3 regions of the Neisseria canis genome follow, and region 2 is predicted to be linked to each of the others. Evidence: predicted binding sites of a transcription regulator. Region 2 holds the regulator's gene; each other region holds the start of a gene.

Region 1 (5,958 bases), 1.2 Mb from region 2:
GAGCTTTTTGTAGTGGGCGTAGGCTTTGTCGCCCCAAACATAAGGGTCGCCGCTGTCGTGACGCAAGCCGTCGAACAGTTTGGCGAAATAAAGGTCGAAATCGCGCAGGAAGGCATCCATGCCCACGACGTCTGTGAGCGCGATACCTAAATCGCCCCGGTATTCGCGCACCCAGCTTTCAAGGGCGGCTTTTTGGAAGTCGCGCAGGCGCACGTCGAGCGCTTGGAACGCTTGCAGGAATTCGTGTGCCATGGTGCCGATGGGTGTGATGCCGAGCTTTTTGGCTAAAAATACGTTGCTGGTGCCGCGCAGGATATCGGGGGCGGCTGCATATAAGGTTCTGATTACATGCTCTTGCCAAGCCAAATTATAGCGGCGGCGGGTGCCGAAGTCGGAAATCAAAAAAGGCGGGTCGTTGGGGTTTTGGATGGCGGCCAGCTCTTTCAGGCGCTCGGCTTTGGCTTGCAGGCGGCGTTCGCCTTCGGCCAGCACTTCGGGCGTTTCGAGGCGGCGGAAATAGAGTTCGTTGACAATGGCGAGAATGTAAATTTCGAAAAACATCGCCTGTATCATGGGGCCTTCCACTTTGATGTGCAGGCGGCCGGAGTCGTCGGTGGTTACGCTGACGAAGCGGCGTTTGAGCTGGAAAAGCTCCATGTAGTCGACAAAGTCGCTTTTGATAAAACGCATGGCGCGCAGATAATCAAGCTCGTCTTGCGTGAACTTCAGTTCGCACAGGCAGTCCAGCTCGCGTTCCAAATCGGCTTTGATGTCAGCCAGCGGGTAAACGGTTTGGTCGTTATTGCGGCAGCGGAATTCATACACGCCGTGGGCTTGCGGGAATTGGTGCAGAATCACCTGAAGCATGGTGAATTTGTATAAATCGGTGTCGAGCAGGGAGCGGATGATGGGGGTGTTATTCGACATATTTTTGTTCCCGTATGAGAAGAATGTGTTTAATTAAAACATGTTTGTTTGCATTTGTGTGATTTATTATGAGCAATGCCTGTCTGAAACTTTTCAGACAGGCATTGTGTTTATATCTCTTCCGGGCTTGAACCGTTTTGCGGAGTCTCTTCCGGTGCGCCGCTTTGCGCGTGAATTTCGATTTCGGCAAAACTTTCCGGCTGCACGATCCTCACCAATCCTTCTTTGGCCAGTTCGAGCAGTGCGATAAAGTTCACCACCACATAAGCGCGCCCCTGTTCCGGTCGGAATAATTCGGAAAACCGGCAAAAACCGTTTTGCAGACGGCGCAGAATGCTGCTCATCTGTGCACGTACGGAAATGGCTTCTTTCACCACTTCGTGTGAACGGGTGTGTTTGGCGCGCGATAAAATGCCGAGCCATGCTTGAGTGAGGTCGGCTGTTTGGATTTCAGGCAGCTTGGCTTCCACTGCAATTTCCAGCGGCAGGTAAGCCCATGCGAAATCGCGGCCGGCGCGGGGTAAGGCATCAAGCCCGGCTGCTGCGAGCTTCATTTGCTCGTAAGCCAGCAGGCGGCGCACCAGCTCGGCGCGGGGGTCGGCGGCTTCTTCGTCTTCCAACGGCGCGGGCTGGGGCAGCAGCAGGCGTGATTTAATTTCAATCAACACGGCTGCCATCAACAGATATTCCGCCGCCAAATCAAACTGGTGGGCTTCCATTTGGGCGATGTAGTGGAGATATTGCTCCGTGATCTTGGTCATCGGAATATCCAACACGTCGATATTCTGCTTGCGGATTAAGTAAAGCAGCAAATCCAGCGGCCCTTGGAAGCTGTGCAGTACAACTTTGAGCGCATCCGGCGGGATAAATAAATCCTGCGGCACATCGGTAACGGGCTGCCCGAAAATCCAGGCAACGGCGTGTTCGTTGTGAAATACGGGTAGGGAGGGCTGTATCATGTGAATCAACTTTGACCGTCGTCAATCAGGCGCTTGATGTAGCGGCCTTTGGTGAATATAAACAAAGCATTGTAAGAGCCTGCGCCGTCGCTGTTGCGGGCAAACAAGTAGATTGTATCTGTTTTCCTGTTATAGAAGCAGCTGTGGTATTGCGCATTGGGCTGGATAAATTGTCGAAATCGGTTTCAGGCACGGCCGAGCGGCCTTGTTTGCCGCTTAATACAATGCTGCGGTAGGCGGAGTCGGGTTGTCTTCCGTCGGTGCCGATGGCGGGTTTGCCTTTGTAATGTGTGAATGTGTAGGAATCGTATTCTTTATTGTAAATTGCGGTGAAATTACGCCGGTGTCGGGGGAAATCGAAAGCGCCCGTATTGACGGTCAAACGATACGGCCCCGCGCTGCAACCGAACTGGTTGCCCGAGGATGCGGAAGGCAGCTCGGGATAGGTGTGTATGGGTTTCAGGCGGGAGTAATGTATGACGCCGCTAATCGTGCGGCCTTGCGGGGTTGGGTAGTTGATAAGGCGCCAGCCGTCGTCTTCTTCGTCATAGCTCAGGGCGACAATGGCGCCGTCGGGTACTTTGCCAACAATCTTGGCGTTGGGAGAAGGTTGACTGCGGATGTTGGCGTAGCCGTCGGAATCTATTACTTGGGCGAAATCGGCATAGGCCGGCAGGCTTAATGATAAAAATAAGAGTAAGGCAGTGGTTTTCATGTTTGTGGCTTGGGAAAGTCAGTTTTCAGACAGGCATTGTTTGGTCAAGTAATCGATTGCAGCCTGCGCGCAATACAGGCCGAACGATGCGGTTACCAGCATGCTTGCGCCATAGCCCGCACACGACAAACCTTGCGGCGCGTTGCCGGTTTCACATGCTTCGCCTGTTTGCGGCGGTGTGATGTTTTCGGTAGAAAACACGCACGGCACGCGCATTGTTTTTTTTGTATCGCGGGTAAAGCCGTAGCGTTTGCGCAGCGTGTAGCGCAGATTGGCTAAAAGCGGGTCGTGGGTTACTCGGCTTAAATCGGCGGTTTGGATGAGTGACGGATTTTTTTGCCCGCCCGCGCCGCCGCTGAGGATAAACGGCTGCTTGTGTTTGACAAAATAATCGGCCATTGCCGCTTTCACGCGGATTTGGTCGATGGCGTCAATCACAAAATCAAAGCCGTTTCCAAACAGCTCTTCCAGATTGTTTTCGGTAACGAAATCTTCGATTTCGGCCACTTGGCAGGCCGGATTGATTTGTAAGATGCGCTCGTGCAGCGAGCTGACTTTGGCTTTGCCGAATTCGGAAGTGAGCGCGGGGAGCTGGCGGTTGACATTGGATTCCGCCACATTGTCCAAATCAATCAGGGTAAGGCGGCCTATGCCGCTGCGGGCCAAGGCTTCCACCGCCCAAGAGCCGACACCGCCTACGCCGACCACACACACATGGGCACTGGCGAAGCGTTGCAATGCGGTTTGGCCGTAAAGCCGCGCGATGCCGCCGAAGCGGCGGGAAAATAACGAAGATTGGTCAATCATAATCAAGCGTGATATTGCTTTAAGTCAAAATAGTAAAAAAAATACCGACAAAAACGGGAAGCTCTATTATACTTCAATCAGACAAGAATGAATTTCATTGGGGCGTGCCCCAGCTTTAACCCATAATGACAAGGAGAGAGCTATGTACAAACATTTGGTTGTGGCAGTAGACGGCAGCGCAACTTCTTTAAACGCATTGCAACATGCTTGCGAGCTGGCCGTAACCGGCAAATCCAAACTCACTTTGGTGCATGTTGCCAATCCGGCTGAATATATGGCTTTGGCTCCCGAATTCCTGCAACACGAAAGCTATGAAGCGGCCGCGGTGGCTCAAGGCAATGAAGTGTTGGAGTTTGCAGAAAAAACAGCCCGCGATACCGGCGTAACCGACATCCACACATATTTGCTGGTCGCTTTGAAAGGTGCGCGGGAAATGGCGCAGGAGCTGGTTGATTATGCAGATAACAACGGCGCCGACCTTTTGGTGTTGGGCACGCACGGCCGCAGCGGCCTGATGCATCTGCTGATGGGCAGCTTTGCCGAAACCGTGATGCGCCAAAGCCATCTGCCGTTGCTGATTATCCGCAGCCAGCAAGAAGAACAAGAATAGGCTTCCGTTCGGCAATGCCTGTCTGAAAACGAATAGCCCGGTTTTCAGACAGGCATTTGTTTGTGCTTTATAAAACAAAATCATTAAGCAAAAAAAAATCGCCCCAGAAAAATCGGGGGCGCAAAAGGAACACAAACCACTACCAAAAAACTTTATAAGGCAAAACTTTTCATTCTTTCGTTTGCCGGATACAGCGCGCGCATCAAATCATGCGGCGATATCGTAAAATCTTGCGTATTGTCGATGGTTAACCTGCCTTGTTGGGGAGAAAGCTCCACCAAATAAGCCTGCCCGTTTTCCATATTGTGCTTCAGGCGGCGGCGCAAAGCATTTGCAGCGCGGCGGTAAACCGAATCTTTTCTGTGTACTGTGCGGGCGGTTGCAATCCAACTGATCCGGGCGCGCTCTTCTTGATCTTCAATCAATAGAATGCCGGGTTGCGGTTGGTTGAGTGTATCGTCTGCATGTTCCAGCCACATATAATACAAGCCGTCCAAATTAACCAATGTTGCATCGTGAATTTGAGAGCCGGTTGCCAACAAGGCGTAACTGCTTTGCCGGTGCAGCCTCAAAATATCAGGAGCTAAAGACCAAAACAGGGTTTCAGACATTTTGCCCTCCTAAATCTCAAGCCGGTTAATCGGTATTGCTTGTTGATGTGGGGTGATAATAAATCAATAATTTATATTTTGCAAATGATAATTGTTATTATTTTTGGCTGTTTAAATAAGTTAATGATTTTTATGAAAATAAAATAAGGTTTAATCAACCTTAAGTTGAGTGATTCACTCGGAAAACAAACAAAACAAGGTATTGCCGGCTTTTGCAACAAAATCGGGAATTTCAGCTAAAATACGCCTGTTTTCAGAAAAGCAGACCGATTATGAGCCACACCCGCCAGATTATCCTGGATACAGAAACCACGGGTTTCAAGCCCAATATGGGCGACCGCATATTGGAATTTGCCGGCATCGAAATGAAATCTCGCCAGCTTACCGGCAGCCATCTGCACCTTTATATCCATCCCGACCGCGATATTCCCGAAGATTCGATTAATGTGCACGGTATTACGCTGGAGAAGTTGGAGGGCGAGCCGAAATTTGAGGAAGTAGGGCAGCAGATTGCCGATTATTTGCGCGGTGCGGAATTGATTATCCACAACGCACCGTTTGACGTGGGCTTTTTGGATATGGAATTCCAGCGCATGGGTCTGCCGACCATCAGCGGGCTGGGCTGCACGGTTACGGACACGCTGGCAATGGCGCGGGAAATGTTTCCCGGGCAGAAAAACAGTTTGGATGCTTTGTGCAACCGCTTTGAGGTTGACCGCAGCAAGCGCGTGTTTCACGGCGCGTTAATCGACTGCGAGCTGCTGGCGGAAGTTTATCTTTCCATGACGCGCGGCCAATTCAGCCTGGTTGACGATATGGCTGAGGAAACCGAAGAAATTTCCGCCGCGCGCAGAGCCGCCCGCCCCGCCAGCTTGAAAGTGCTGCATGCTTCGGCAGAGGAATTGGCCGAGCACGAAGCTTATCTTGACGGCTTGGACAAAGCAGTCGGCGGCACTTGCCGGTGGCGCGGGGAAAAAGAAGCAGAAGGTGCGGCATGAGGCGCAATATCGCTTTGATTCCGGCAGCCGGTGTGGGCGAGCGCTTCGGCGCCGGCAAGCCGAAACAGTATGTGGAAATTGCCGGCAAAACGGTGTTGCAGCATACTTTGGCTATATTTTTAAATTGCGCCGTTATCGATAAAGTAGCCGTGGTGTTGTCGCCTGATGACGCTGTTTTTCAGACAGGCATGCATGACAAGCTGCATGTGCTGAAAGTGGGCGGGCAAACACGGGCAGAGAGTGTGCGCAATGGTTTGGCGGCTTTGCTGCAAGCGGGTTTGGCCGCGGAAACGGATAATATTTTGGTGCACGATGCCGCACGCTGCTGCCT
Region 2 (5,958 bases):
AAGCCTTTTGGTTTGTTTTTGCATAAAAAGTCTGCCAAAAGAGCGTTAACGGTGTGGGCGGCGGAAATGGGTTTGTGCCCTTCCGCTTTGGATATTTTGCCGCAAACTTATATATGCGGCGTGCCGTGTCCGATGGAAGTTGCGGGAAAATGCAGGGGTGGTTGCGCTTCGGAGGGCGGCAACCCGCTGCATAACGAACGGGTGTTGGCAAGCGCCGGATTGCTGCCCGTGGCGGACTGGGGGAAGATGCATGAGGTTGAAATCACGGAAACGGACGGCTTAAGCGGGCAGTGCTTTACATTTCATTGCGCAGGCGGTGCATTGTCGCTGCCGGACGGCAGTTGGTATTTTGACGAAAGCTTGCCGGCCGTGTTGAAAACGAAGTTTAAGATGGGCAGCCGTGTCGTGAAGATGTTGGGTTAATGCCGGTTTGCGATATTGAAAATGCCTGTCTGAAAATGTTCAGACAGGCATTGGTGATTTAGAGCGGTTTACATATTTTGCAATCGTGCGATGCGGTTATCCAAGCTCGGGTGGGTGCTCAAGAGCGAATCTTTGGCTTCGCTGGCAATGCCCATAGCCGTCATGTCCTGCGGCAAGTCGCTCGGGTTGCCTTTAAGGCGCTGCAATGCGGCAATCATTTTGGGCGTGCCGACCAGTTTGGCTGCGCCGGCATCCGCGCGGTATTCGCGCTGGCGGCTGAACCACATGACGATGATGCTGGCCAAAAAGCCGAATAAAACCTGCAAAATCATGCTGACGACAAAGTAAATGCCACCATTGGTTTCACCGCGGTCATTGGTGGCGACCATATTGGAAATGATGCGTGAAAGGAAAATCACAAAAGTATTCACCACGCCTTGAATCAGGGTAAGCGTAACCATATCGCCGTTGCCGACGTGTGCCATTTCGTGTGCCAAAACCGCTTCAACCTCATCGCGGGTCATGTTGTTCAGCAAGCCGGTGCTTACAGCAACCAGAGAATTGTTTTTGCTCGGGCCTGTGGCAAAAGCATTGGGTTCGGGGGAATCGTAAATGGCAACTTCGGGTGTTTGCAGGTTCCATTGGCGCGCTTGGGCTTCTACGGTATTCAGCAACCATGCTTCCAATTCGTTTTGCGGTTGGGTAATCACCTCGGCACCTACGGCGCGTTTCGCTGCCATTTTGGAAGTAAGCAGCGAAATAATCGAGCCGGTAAAACCGATGACGGCGGAAAAGCCAAGTAAGCCGGCCATGTTGTTGGGATCGCCGTTTAACCCTAATATGCTTAAAATGATGCTGATAACCACCAAAACGGCGATATTGGTCAGCAGAAATAAGAAAATGCGTTTCACAAGTTTCCCTTCTTGAATGTATGTGTGTTGCTTTATCTCAAAACAGTGGGGGTATTTTCGCAAAAACAGTGGATAAGAAACAGCACGCTTTGGGAAAAGGTATGCAAATTTGCACGGGTTTTGTTGTTTGTTGTGTATAACTTTGAAACGGAATCTTTATCTGAGCAGATAAAATTTATTTGTGCCGCGTTTATAGAATCAATGCCTGTCTGAACAGTTTCAGACAGGCATTGTTGACGGCTTTAATCATATTGCGGGCGGATGTTCATTCCACCGCATGCGAGCAACCGGAAACCATCTGCTTTAATGCTTCGGGATTCAGCAGCTTGATATGTTTGTGCTCAACTTGCACCAGGCCTTCCTGATGGAATTTGGATAATGTCCGGCTTACCGTTTCCAGTTTTAAGCCGAGATAGCTGCCTATTTCTTCGCGCGACATGCGCAGGATAAAATCATTGGCTGCAAAACCGCGTATTTGCAGGCGCTGGGAAAGGTTCAATAAAAATGCCGCAATCCGTTCTTCCGCGCGCATATTGCCTAAAAGCAGCATAACGCCTTGGTCTTTCACGATTTCCCGGCTCATCAGGCGGAGGAAATGGGTTTGGAGGGTAGGAATTTTTTTGCCCAATTCCTCCATGTGTGAAAAAGGCAGCTCGCACACTTCGCTGTCTTCCAATGCGACCGCATCGCAACTGTGCACATGCGAGCAAATACCGTCCATTCCGATTAATTCGCCCGACATGGAAAAACCGGTTACTTGGTCGCGCCCGTCTTGGCTGGCCACCATTGTTTTGAAAAAGCCTGTGCGGATGGCATAAAGCGAAGTGAAGGCCTCGCCGGTACGAAACAGATATTCGCCTTTTTTCAAGCGGCGGCTTTGTTTGATGACTGAGTCCAGCTGCTCGAATTCGGAAGGAACCAAACCTATCGGCATGCACAGTTCGCGCAGCGAGCAAGAAGAACATAACGTCTTAATTGCAGGAGTGTGTGTAGTCATAAATGCATATCCGGTTTACGGTTTAAATCATCCTTATTTCTTATTGTTTTGTTTATGCGTTTTTGACGCATATCAAGGCTTTTTGTTCATAATGTACGCATTCTATCAAACGGGTTTCCGTTTGACTATGGAAAACGCCCGTCAACCGTCAAAAACATTCAAAGCCTATAAAATTAAAGCAGTTTCTTATGAAAACCATCGCAATACACAATCAAGCCCTGCCTGAATTCGACCGCCGTTTGATAGCCAGCCTTCCGGCCAGCGGCCCGCGCTATACGTCTTATCCCACTGCAGACCGTTTTGATTCCAGCTGCGGCGAAGCAGAATATCTCTCGGCGCTGGCCGGAAGGCAGAATAAGGCTGCCGACCCAGCCTTATCGCTTTATATCCACATTCCTTTCTGTAATACCATTTGTTATTACTGCGGCTGCAATAAAATCATCACTAAAGACACAAGCAGAGCCGATGCTTATATAGGCTATCTGGAGCGTGAAATGGCGCTTTTGTCGCCGCATTTGAAAGGCAGCCGCAAGCTCGCCCAACTCCACTTTGGCGGCGGCACGCCCACTTTTCTGAGCGACGGCCAAATTGAGCGCGTATTTTCTATGATACGTAAATATTTTACCCTGATGCCTGCCGGCGAGTATTCAATCGAAATCGATCCGAGAAAGGTCAGCCGGGATACGGTGCGCCACTTAGGCAGGCTCGGTTTTAACCGCATGAGTGTGGGCATTCAGGATTTCGACCCTAAAGTGCAGCAAGCGGTTAACCGCGTTCAAACGGAAGCAGAAACCCGGGAGGTTATTGAGGCTGCGCGTGAAGCCGGGTTTAAATCCGTGAGCGTTGATTTGATTTACGGTCTTCCCTATCAGTCGCCCGACAGCATAAAGTCTACTTTGGAAACCGTGTTGTCGCTTGATCCCGACCGCTTGGCGCTGTATCACTATGCCCATCTGCCGCATATTTTCAAGCCCCAGCGCCGCATCGATACCGCCAGTGTGCCGAGCAGCGAAGAGAAGCTCGATATTCTCCAATACGCCGTGCAAACCCTCACTTCGCGCGGCTACGAGTTTATTGGCATGGATCACTTTGCCAAGCCCTCCGACGAATTGACCATTGCCTTGCACGAAGGCCGCCTGCAACGCAATTTCCAAGGCTATTCAACCCATGCCGATTGTGATCTGGTTGCCATCGGTGTGTCCAGTATCGGCAAAATCGGCAATATGTATGCGCAAAACGAAAAAGACATCGAAGCTTATTATGCCGCTCTTGATGCAGGCCGCCTGCCTGTTATGCGCGGCTACCGGCTCAATCAGGACGATATATTGCGACGCCGGATTATCCAAGATTTAATGTGCCGCTTTTCACTTGAGTTTTCCGATTATGAAGGCCAGTTTGGTATCCGTTTTGGCGAGTATTTCCAACAAGAGCTTCAGGATTTAGAGCAAATGGCGCAACTGGGGCTGCTTGATTTTGATGCACACAGCCTTACCGTCAGCCCCAAAGGCCGCTTCCTTATCCGCAATATCGCCATGATATTCGATTACCATTTGCGGCATAGGGAAACCAAAGTGAAATACTCGCAAACCGTATAAACCGCCTTAAAACGAAAATGCCTGTCTGAAAACTTTTTCAGACAGGCATTGTTTGCCAGCATACATTCCCGGCTTGCAAATCAGACAGATTTCTATAATATTGATGCAAAACCAATCACAGAAAACAGAAAATAGAGGCATCCATGCAAAATATACAAGAATATGTCCGCGCCAAAGCACAGGCTGCCAAAGAAGCTTATTACCGGCTTGCCGCAGCGACTACCGCGCAAAAAAATGCAGCGTTGCTACATATGGCGGAGCTGATTAAACAACACGAAGCCGAAATCATTGCCGCCAATGCGGAAGACTTGAAAGCCGCCGAAGCAAAAGGGTTGGATGCCGCATTGCTCGATCGGCTGAAGCTCACAGGCAGCACCATCGACAGTATGTGTGAAGGCTTGCGCCAGATTGCCGCGCTGCCCGACCCCGTTGGCGAGATGGACGAATTCCGCACCCGTCCCAACGGGTTGCAAATCGGCAAAATGCGCGTTCCGCTCGGTGTGATCGGCATTATTTACGAATCACGCCCGAATGTTACTGTTGATGCGGCTGCTTTGTGTTTGAAGTCAGGCAACGCCTGTATCTTGCGCGGCGGCAGCGAAGCGTTTCACAGCAACTCGGCCATCGCCAAGTTCATTACCCAAGCATTGAAAGCCAACAGTCTGCCGCCGGATGCGGTGGGATTTATTGAGCATACCGACAGGGCTGGCGTGGGCGCCATGCTGCAAAGCCCCGATTTAATAGATGTCATCATCCCGCGCGGCGGTAAAAATCTGGTTGCCCGCATATCTGCGGAAGCGCGCGTACCTGTGATTAAGCATCTTGACGGCATATGCCACGTTTATATCGATAAAGCCGCGGATCAAGCTAAAGCGGTTGACATCGCATTTAACGCGAAAACTTCCCGCTACGGCACATGCAACACTATGGAAACCCTGTTGGTTCATCAGGAGCGAGCGGAAGAAATATTGCCTGTTTTGGCAGAAAAGTATGCAGAAAAAAACGTGGAGCTGCGGGGGTGTACGCGCACATTGTCGATATTGAAAAATATCAAAGCGGCAACCGCCGAAGATTGGGATACCGAATATCTCGCCCCGGTATTGGCAGTTAAAATCGTGAGCGATATGGCTGAAGCCATTTCCCATATCAACAGACACGGCAGCCATCATACTGACAGCATCGTTACCGAGTCTTATACCGATGCCCAAACATTTCTGCGTCTGGTGGACAGCGCCAGCGTAATGATTAATGCTTCCACCCGTTTTGCAGACGGTTTTGAGTACGGTTTGGGCGCGGAAATCGGCATTTCCACCGATAAAATCCACGTTCGCGGCCCTGTGGGTCTGCAAGGTTTAACCAGCCAAAAGTGGGTTGTGTTAGGTAACGGACAGATTCGCCGGTAGCAATTGTTTTCCAAGCTGACAATGCCTGTCTGAAAAGGTTTTCAGACAGGCATTTGTGTGTGGCAGATAACGAACGTTGGGTTAGATAGAAAAATCTTCTTCAATCGGTTCATAAAGCAATTTATCAATTTTTTCTCTGGTCAGCCCGGGAGAGAACATATTGATAAATTCGTATGTATAACCGCGCAGATAAGAATCAGGCCGAAGCGTAACAGCCGTGTAGGAAGGTTCGAAAAGATGGGAAGCATCTATCAGCTGCAAGCCGTGATCCGTATCCGGCTCAAAAGCCATCTGGGCCATGATGCCTATGCCCAAGCCGAGTTTGACGTAAGTTTTGAGTACGTCGGTATCCGATGCAGCCAAAACAACATTGGGATGCTCAATCTTTGCTTTTCTGAAGGCGTGTGAAATGCTTGAGTTGCTGTTGAATGCAAATTCATAAGTAATCAGCGGATACGCCGCCACATCTTGAAGCAGCATCGTTTCAACTGCACTAAGCAGCGGATGCCCGTCGGGAACCACAATGCCGTGAGACCATTTAGAGCAAGCTATGCTGCGTAATTCTTCAAAATTATCAATGGGTTCTGTAGTGATTGCAAAATCAGCTTCACCGGATAAAACCATTTGAG
Region 3 (5,958 bases), 230 kb from region 2:
TAGGGTTTCCTTATTTGCTTAAAGCCGCCGCCGCTAAAACACTAACCATATATACTGGATTGCAAAACATATGGTTAGGGTTTCAGACAGGCATGCGGCATGGGTTGGACACATTTTCAGACAGGCATTCAAAACAAATGCCTGTCTGAAAAATACAGTTGTGAAACCGAAATTTCATGCTGGATATGAAGTCGGGTTCCATAACGATACATGCGGATTATGCCATAAAAACGCTTGCTTGGGGCGGCGGAAAATGCGTTCCCTACCGCTTTCCGCCGGCCCTTCCAAACTGCTAATGGCAACCGCCCTGTTTGCCTCCGCAACGGTCGCAACCGCCGCACGCAGCGCTTTTGGCGGACTTCGGTTTAAATACAAACTTGCGCAACAGATACACCGCGCATGCGCCGACAATCAAGCCAACAATAATATATTGTTCCATCACATCATCCTCGAGCTGATTTGATACACAATAAAAGCAAACACATAAGCTAGGACAAACAGATAGGCCGTAATCATCCAAGTTTGTTTCGCCGATTTGGTTTCGCGCTTAATCACGGCCAAAGTAGCCATACACATCGGCGCATAAACATACCAAGCCAAGAAAGCAAATGCAGTCGGCAAGCCCCAGCTTTCGTTCACAATCGGAATCAAGGCGTTTTGTACAGCATCTTCTGATGCATTTGCTTCCACGGCATAAACCGTACCCAAAGCGGCCACCACCACTTCACGCGCGGCAATACCCGGAATCATGGCGATACACATCTGCCAAGTAAAACCCAAAGGTGCAAAAATCGGTTGGATCCAATGGCCGATGGTGCCGGCAAAGCTGTAATCGATCGGCGCACCGGTCGCACCTTCCGGCGGCGCGGGAAAACTTACCAAAACCCACAAAACCACGCTCAAAGCGAAAATAATCGTACCGGCGCGTTTTAAGAACGCCCACACCCTGTCCCACAGACTGACCATAATGTGCTTGAAATTAGGCATACGGTAGGTCGGCAGCTCCATCAACAAAGGAAACTGCTGCACACCGCCTTTGCGGCGTGCCAACCATTTCATCACAAACGCAGTCAACCCCGCCGACGCGATACCGGCCACATACAGCCCGAACAAGGTCAAACCTTGCAGGTTAAACACACTCCACACGGTTTTTTCGGGAATCAATGCCGCAATAATCAGCGCATACACGGGCAAACGCGCAGAGCAAGTAAGCATAGGCGCGATGGCAATCGTTACCAAACGCTCGCGCGGGTCTTGAATCGTTCTTGCCGACATCACGGCAGGCACCGCACACGCAAAGCTCGAAAGCAGAGGAATAAACGCCCTGCCCGACAAGCCCGTTTTCGCCAACATGTTATCCAGCAAAAAAGCGGCGCGCGGCAGATAACCCGAATCTTCCAAAAGCAGAATAAAGGCAAACAAAATCGTAATCTGCGGCAAAAACACCAACACGCTGCCCACACCGGCAATCACACCGTTAACCAGCAAATCCTGCAACACTCCGGCAGGCATCACCGTTGCCACCCATTCCCCCAGCGCCCCGAACGCACCTTCAATCGAATCCATAATCGGCGCAGACCAAGAATAAACAGCTTGGAACACCAACAATAAAATAACCAAAAGCAGAATCACGCCCCAAACAGGATGCAGCACCAGATTATCCAAACTCCGGTGCCACGAAGGCAGGGTCATTTTCGTTTCCACCACCTGCTCGAGAATATTTTCCACTTCGGCATATAATTGATTACTGTCTAAAGCTTCCAGCGCTTTCAATGCCGCATCGGCATCCAGCTGCTTGCCGTAATGGGGCAGCTTGCGGACGGCTTCGCGCACACCGCGTATCCCTTCCCTGCTGACCGCCACCGTTTCCAACACTGGCACACCCAGCAGCTCGCCCAACTTAGCCGCATTGATTTTCAAGCCCCTCGCACGCGCCACGTCGCTCATATTCAACGACACCGCCATAGGCAACCCTAAGGTTTTCAACTCCAAAATCATGCGCAAAGTCATGCGCAAATTGGTCGCATCGGCAACCGCAATAATCCCGTCCATTTTCTGGCCGAGCTTACCCAACACCATATCGCGCGCCACCGCTTCGTCCAAACTGGTTGTCCGCAGGCTGTAAGTGCCCGGCAAATCAATAATATGGATGGTTTGGTCATCCACAAACACACCTTCGCGCCTGTCAACCGTTACCCCCGGATAATTGGCCACTTTAGCGTTTGAGCCTGTCAAACCGTTAAACAAAACGGTTTTACCGCAATTGGGCGCACCGACCAATGCAAAATAACTTAAATCCATTTGTGTATTCCTCTCATTTCAACATTCTTTAATATAAAGAATGCCTGTCTGAAAATATTATTGGTTATATAGCGCGACAGAGAATTTTATTGGCTTCAGCCTTACGCAAGGAAAATTGCGACTGATTACCCAAACGCACGGCATAAGGCCCTTTGCCCCACCCGCCGACGGCAATCACTTCCAACGCCATACCGGAAGAAAACCCCAAATCGGCCAAACGGCGGCTAACCAAAGGATCCAACTCCCCGAAAGCCTTATTGGGCACAATAGAATCAATCTGCACCCGGCTGCCTTTAGCCAGGTTCGACAAAGCCACAACAGACATAAACCTATCCTCTCTTATGTAAAAATACGACAACCATCAAGTTTTATTATTGCTTCAAACAGCATCAAACCGATTTTGCACCATTCAATCAACCGCTTGAACAATTCTCACGAATTGAGTTTAAGTATACTCTTTATATTATTAATATATAATTAATAATTATTATTAATTGAGAAAACTCAATATTCATTTTCAGACAGGCATGGCTTTTCCCAACACCATTCAATAACAGAGTATAATTAAGGGTTATTTTTATCCGCCTCTGAATAAAGTCATGCAAGAACATTACAACCCCTCCCAAATCGAACCCGCTTCCCAAAGCAAATGGGAAAACGCACGCATTTTCAACGCGTCCGAAGACGCTTCCAAACCCAAATACTACTGCCTTTCCATGTTCCCCTACCCCAGCGGCAGACTGCACATGGGGCATGTACGCAACTACACCATCGGCGACGTGTTAAGCCGCTACAAACTGCTCAACGGCTTCAACGTGCTGCAACCGATGGGCTGGGACGCTTTCGGCATGCCCGCCGAAAACGCCGCCATCGACCGCCAAGTCGCCCCCGCCAAATGGACTTACGAAAACATTGCCTACATGCGCAAGCAGCTGAAAAGCTTGGGTTTTGCGTTTGATTGGGAGCGCGAACTGGCTACCTGCACCCCCGAATACTACCGCTGGGAGCAGCTTCTGTTTACCAAACTGTTTGAAAAAGGCGTGATTTACCGCAAAAACGGCACGGTAAACTGGGATCCGGTCGATCAAACCGTATTGGCCAACGAGCAAGTGATCGACGGTCGCGGTTGGCGTTCGGGCGCGTTAATCGAAAAACGCGAAATCCCCATGTATTACTTCAAAATCACCGATTACGCCGAGCAGCTTTTGAGTGATTTGGACGGCCTCAACTGGCCGGAACAAGTCAAAACCATGCAGCGCAACTGGATCGGCAAATCGCGCGGCGTACAAGTGCGTTTTGCGTTGGACAGCGGCAGCAAACAAGGTTTGGAAGGCGACTACGCCGAATACTTGCAGGTGTACACTACCCGCCCCGACACCTTGCTGGGCGTAACCTACGTTGCCGTGGCCGCCGAGCATCCGCTGGCCACCGCCGCCGCAGCCGACAAGCCCGAACTTCAAGCGTTTATCGCCGAATGCAAATCAGGCAGCGTGGCCGAGGCCGACATGGCGACGATGGAGAAAAAAGGCGTGCCGACAGGCCGCTATGTGATTAATCCGCTGGGCGGCGACAAGCTGGAAGTGTGGATTGCCAACTATGTATTGTGGGGCTACGGCGACGGCGCGGTAATGGCCGTGCCCGGCCACGACGAGCGCGATTTCGAGTTCGCCAACAAATACCAGCTGCCGATTAAACAAGTTGTCGAATCCACTTTGGAACAACCTGCCTACAATCCGAACGAATGGCAGGATTGGTACGGCGACAAAGAAAACACCCGTCTGATCAACAGCGGTGAATTCGACGGCATGGATTTTCAGACGGCCTTTGATGCCACTTCCGCCAAACTGCAATCCCTAAACGCCGGCGCGCCGAAAACCCAATACCGCCTGCGCGACTGGGGCATTTCGCGCCAACGCTACTGGGGCTGCCCGATTCCGATTATCCATTGCGAAAGCTGCGGCGACGTGCCCGTGCCGGCCGACCAGTTGCCCGTGGTGCTGCCCGAAGACGTTGTACCCGACGGCAGCGGTTCGCCCTTGGCCAAAATGCCCGAGTTCTACGAAACCACCTGCCCGCACTGCGGCAGTCCGGCCAAACGCGAAACCGATACCATGGATACCTTTATGGAATCGAGCTGGTATCAGTTCCGTTACATGTCGCCCCAGTTTTCAGACGGCATGGTTGCCCCCGAAGCCGCCCGATACTGGCAGCAGGCCGACCAATACATCGGCGGCATCGAACACGCCATCCTGCACCTCTTATACGCCCGCTTCTTCACCAAACTGATGAACGAAGAAGGCATCGTACCGGTGAAAGAACCCTTCGCCAGCCTGCTCACGCAAGGCATGGTGCTACAAGCCACTTACTACCGCGAAACCGAAAGCGGCAAAAAACAATGGTTTAACCCCGCCGAAGTGGAAGTGCAAACCGACGACAAAGGCCGCCCCGTATCCGCCGTATTGCGTTCAGACGGCCTGCCCGTTGTGATCGGCGGCGTGGAAAAAATGTCGAAATCGAAAAACAACGGCGTCGACCCGCAAGAGTTGATCGAAGCCTACGGTGCCGACACCGCCCGCTTGTTTATGATGTTCGCCTCGCCGCCCGAACAATCGCTCGAATGGAGCGATGCCGGCGTAGAAGGCGCACACCGCTTCCTGCGCCGCCTGTGGCGCACCGTGTTTGAATACATCAACCGGGGCGGCACAGTCAACGCCTTTTCAGACGGCCACGACAGCCTAAGCAAAGAGCTGAAAGACCTGCGCCACAAACTGCACGCCACCATCGCCAAAGTCAGCGACGACTACGGCCGCCGCCTGCAATTCAACACCGCCATCGCCGCCGTGATGGAATTGCTCAACCAATACGACAAAACCGATTGCACGTCCGAACAAGGCCGCGCAGTGGCGCAAGAAGTGTTGGAAGCCGTTGTCCGCCTGCTGTGGCCGATTGTGCCGCACATCTGCGAAGCCTTGTGGAGCGAACTGCGCCCCGGTTCGTCATTATGGGAAACCGGCTGGCCGCAAGCCGACCAAGCCGCGTTGGTTAAATCGGAAATCGAAATCATGGTTCAGGTAAACGGCAAACTGCGCGATAAAATTACCGTGGCCGCAGATGCTTCTAAAGAAACAATAGAAGCTGCCGCTTTAGCCAGCCCGGGCGCACAGAAATTTACCGAAGGCAAAACGCCTAAAAAGGTGATTGTGGTTCCTGGCCGGCTCGTAAACATCGTTGCTTAGAGCAAACTATTTTTACAATGTAAAATGCCTGTCTGAAACTGTTCAGACAGGCATTTTTATGCTTCCTCTTCAAAAAATATTCTGTATTTTTCCCAATACAAATTTTTTATTCACAAAAAAACCACACTTTTAATCATAAAAACAACACTAAATTAAAAAATATTCGGTATTATTTTAGGATATTCGGACACTTTAAAAGTGTCAAAAACTGTCACACACCTGTTTTTCCTTACACCAAGAAATAATAATATATTTTTAATCATATGATTTTAATGAAATTATTTAAATTTTATTTTAAATAAAAACACCAACATGACATTAATTGTCACCTACTGCCAATCTGCGCCACATCCAACATACCGTTTATCGCGTTTCACACCGCCCCCGTAAAATTTCTTTGACTTTTTTCCAATTGCAAAAT

What was found. The regulator FNR, encoded in region 2, switches genes on or off when oxygen is low (the NO sensors DNR and NnrR bind a similar motif). The targets are predictions, from matches to a motif close to TTGATNNNNATCAA.
Region 1: the regulator FNR is predicted to act here: its motif matches at 3,423-3,436, upstream of EL143_RS00085 (universal stress protein).
Region 3: the regulator FNR is predicted to act here: its motif matches at 2,796-2,809, upstream of EL143_RS07585 (FeoA family protein).

Annotation. Positions count from the first base shown of each region.
Region 1 covers NZ_LR134313.1:15,183-21,140, reverse strand. The annotation lists gene pncB (nicotinate phosphoribosyltransferase) at 1-927, opposite strand, end outside; gene EL143_RS00100 (segregation and condensation protein A) at 1,038-1,886, opposite strand; gene EL143_RS00095 (SH3 domain-containing protein) at 1,912-2,601, opposite strand; gene EL143_RS00090 (tRNA threonylcarbamoyladenosine dehydratase) at 2,620-3,408, opposite strand; gene EL143_RS00085 (universal stress protein) at 3,551-4,018, shown strand; gene EL143_RS00080 (hypothetical protein) at 4,171-4,629, opposite strand; gene dnaQ (DNA polymerase III subunit epsilon) at 4,902-5,627, shown strand; gene ispD (2-C-methyl-D-erythritol 4-phosphate cytidylyltransferase) at 5,624-5,958, shown strand, end outside.
Region 2 covers NZ_LR134313.1:1,385,111-1,391,068, forward strand. The annotation lists gene EL143_RS06525 (3'-5' exonuclease) at 1-423, shown strand, start outside; gene htpX (protease HtpX) at 492-1,334, opposite strand; gene fnr (fumarate/nitrate reduction transcriptional regulator Fnr) at 1,600-2,331, opposite strand; gene hemN (oxygen-independent coproporphyrinogen III oxidase) at 2,520-3,926, shown strand; gene EL143_RS06545 (glutamate-5-semialdehyde dehydrogenase) at 4,070-5,329, shown strand; gene EL143_RS06550 (CysB family HTH-type transcriptional regulator) at 5,411-5,958, opposite strand, start outside.
Region 3 covers NZ_LR134313.1:1,613,825-1,619,782, reverse strand. The annotation lists gene pnp (polyribonucleotide nucleotidyltransferase) at 1-1, opposite strand, end outside; gene EL143_RS07595 (FeoB-associated Cys-rich membrane protein) at 293-439, opposite strand; gene feoB (ferrous iron transporter B) at 439-2,301, opposite strand; gene EL143_RS07585 (FeoA family protein) at 2,366-2,626, opposite strand; gene leuS (leucine--tRNA ligase) at 2,901-5,537, shown strand.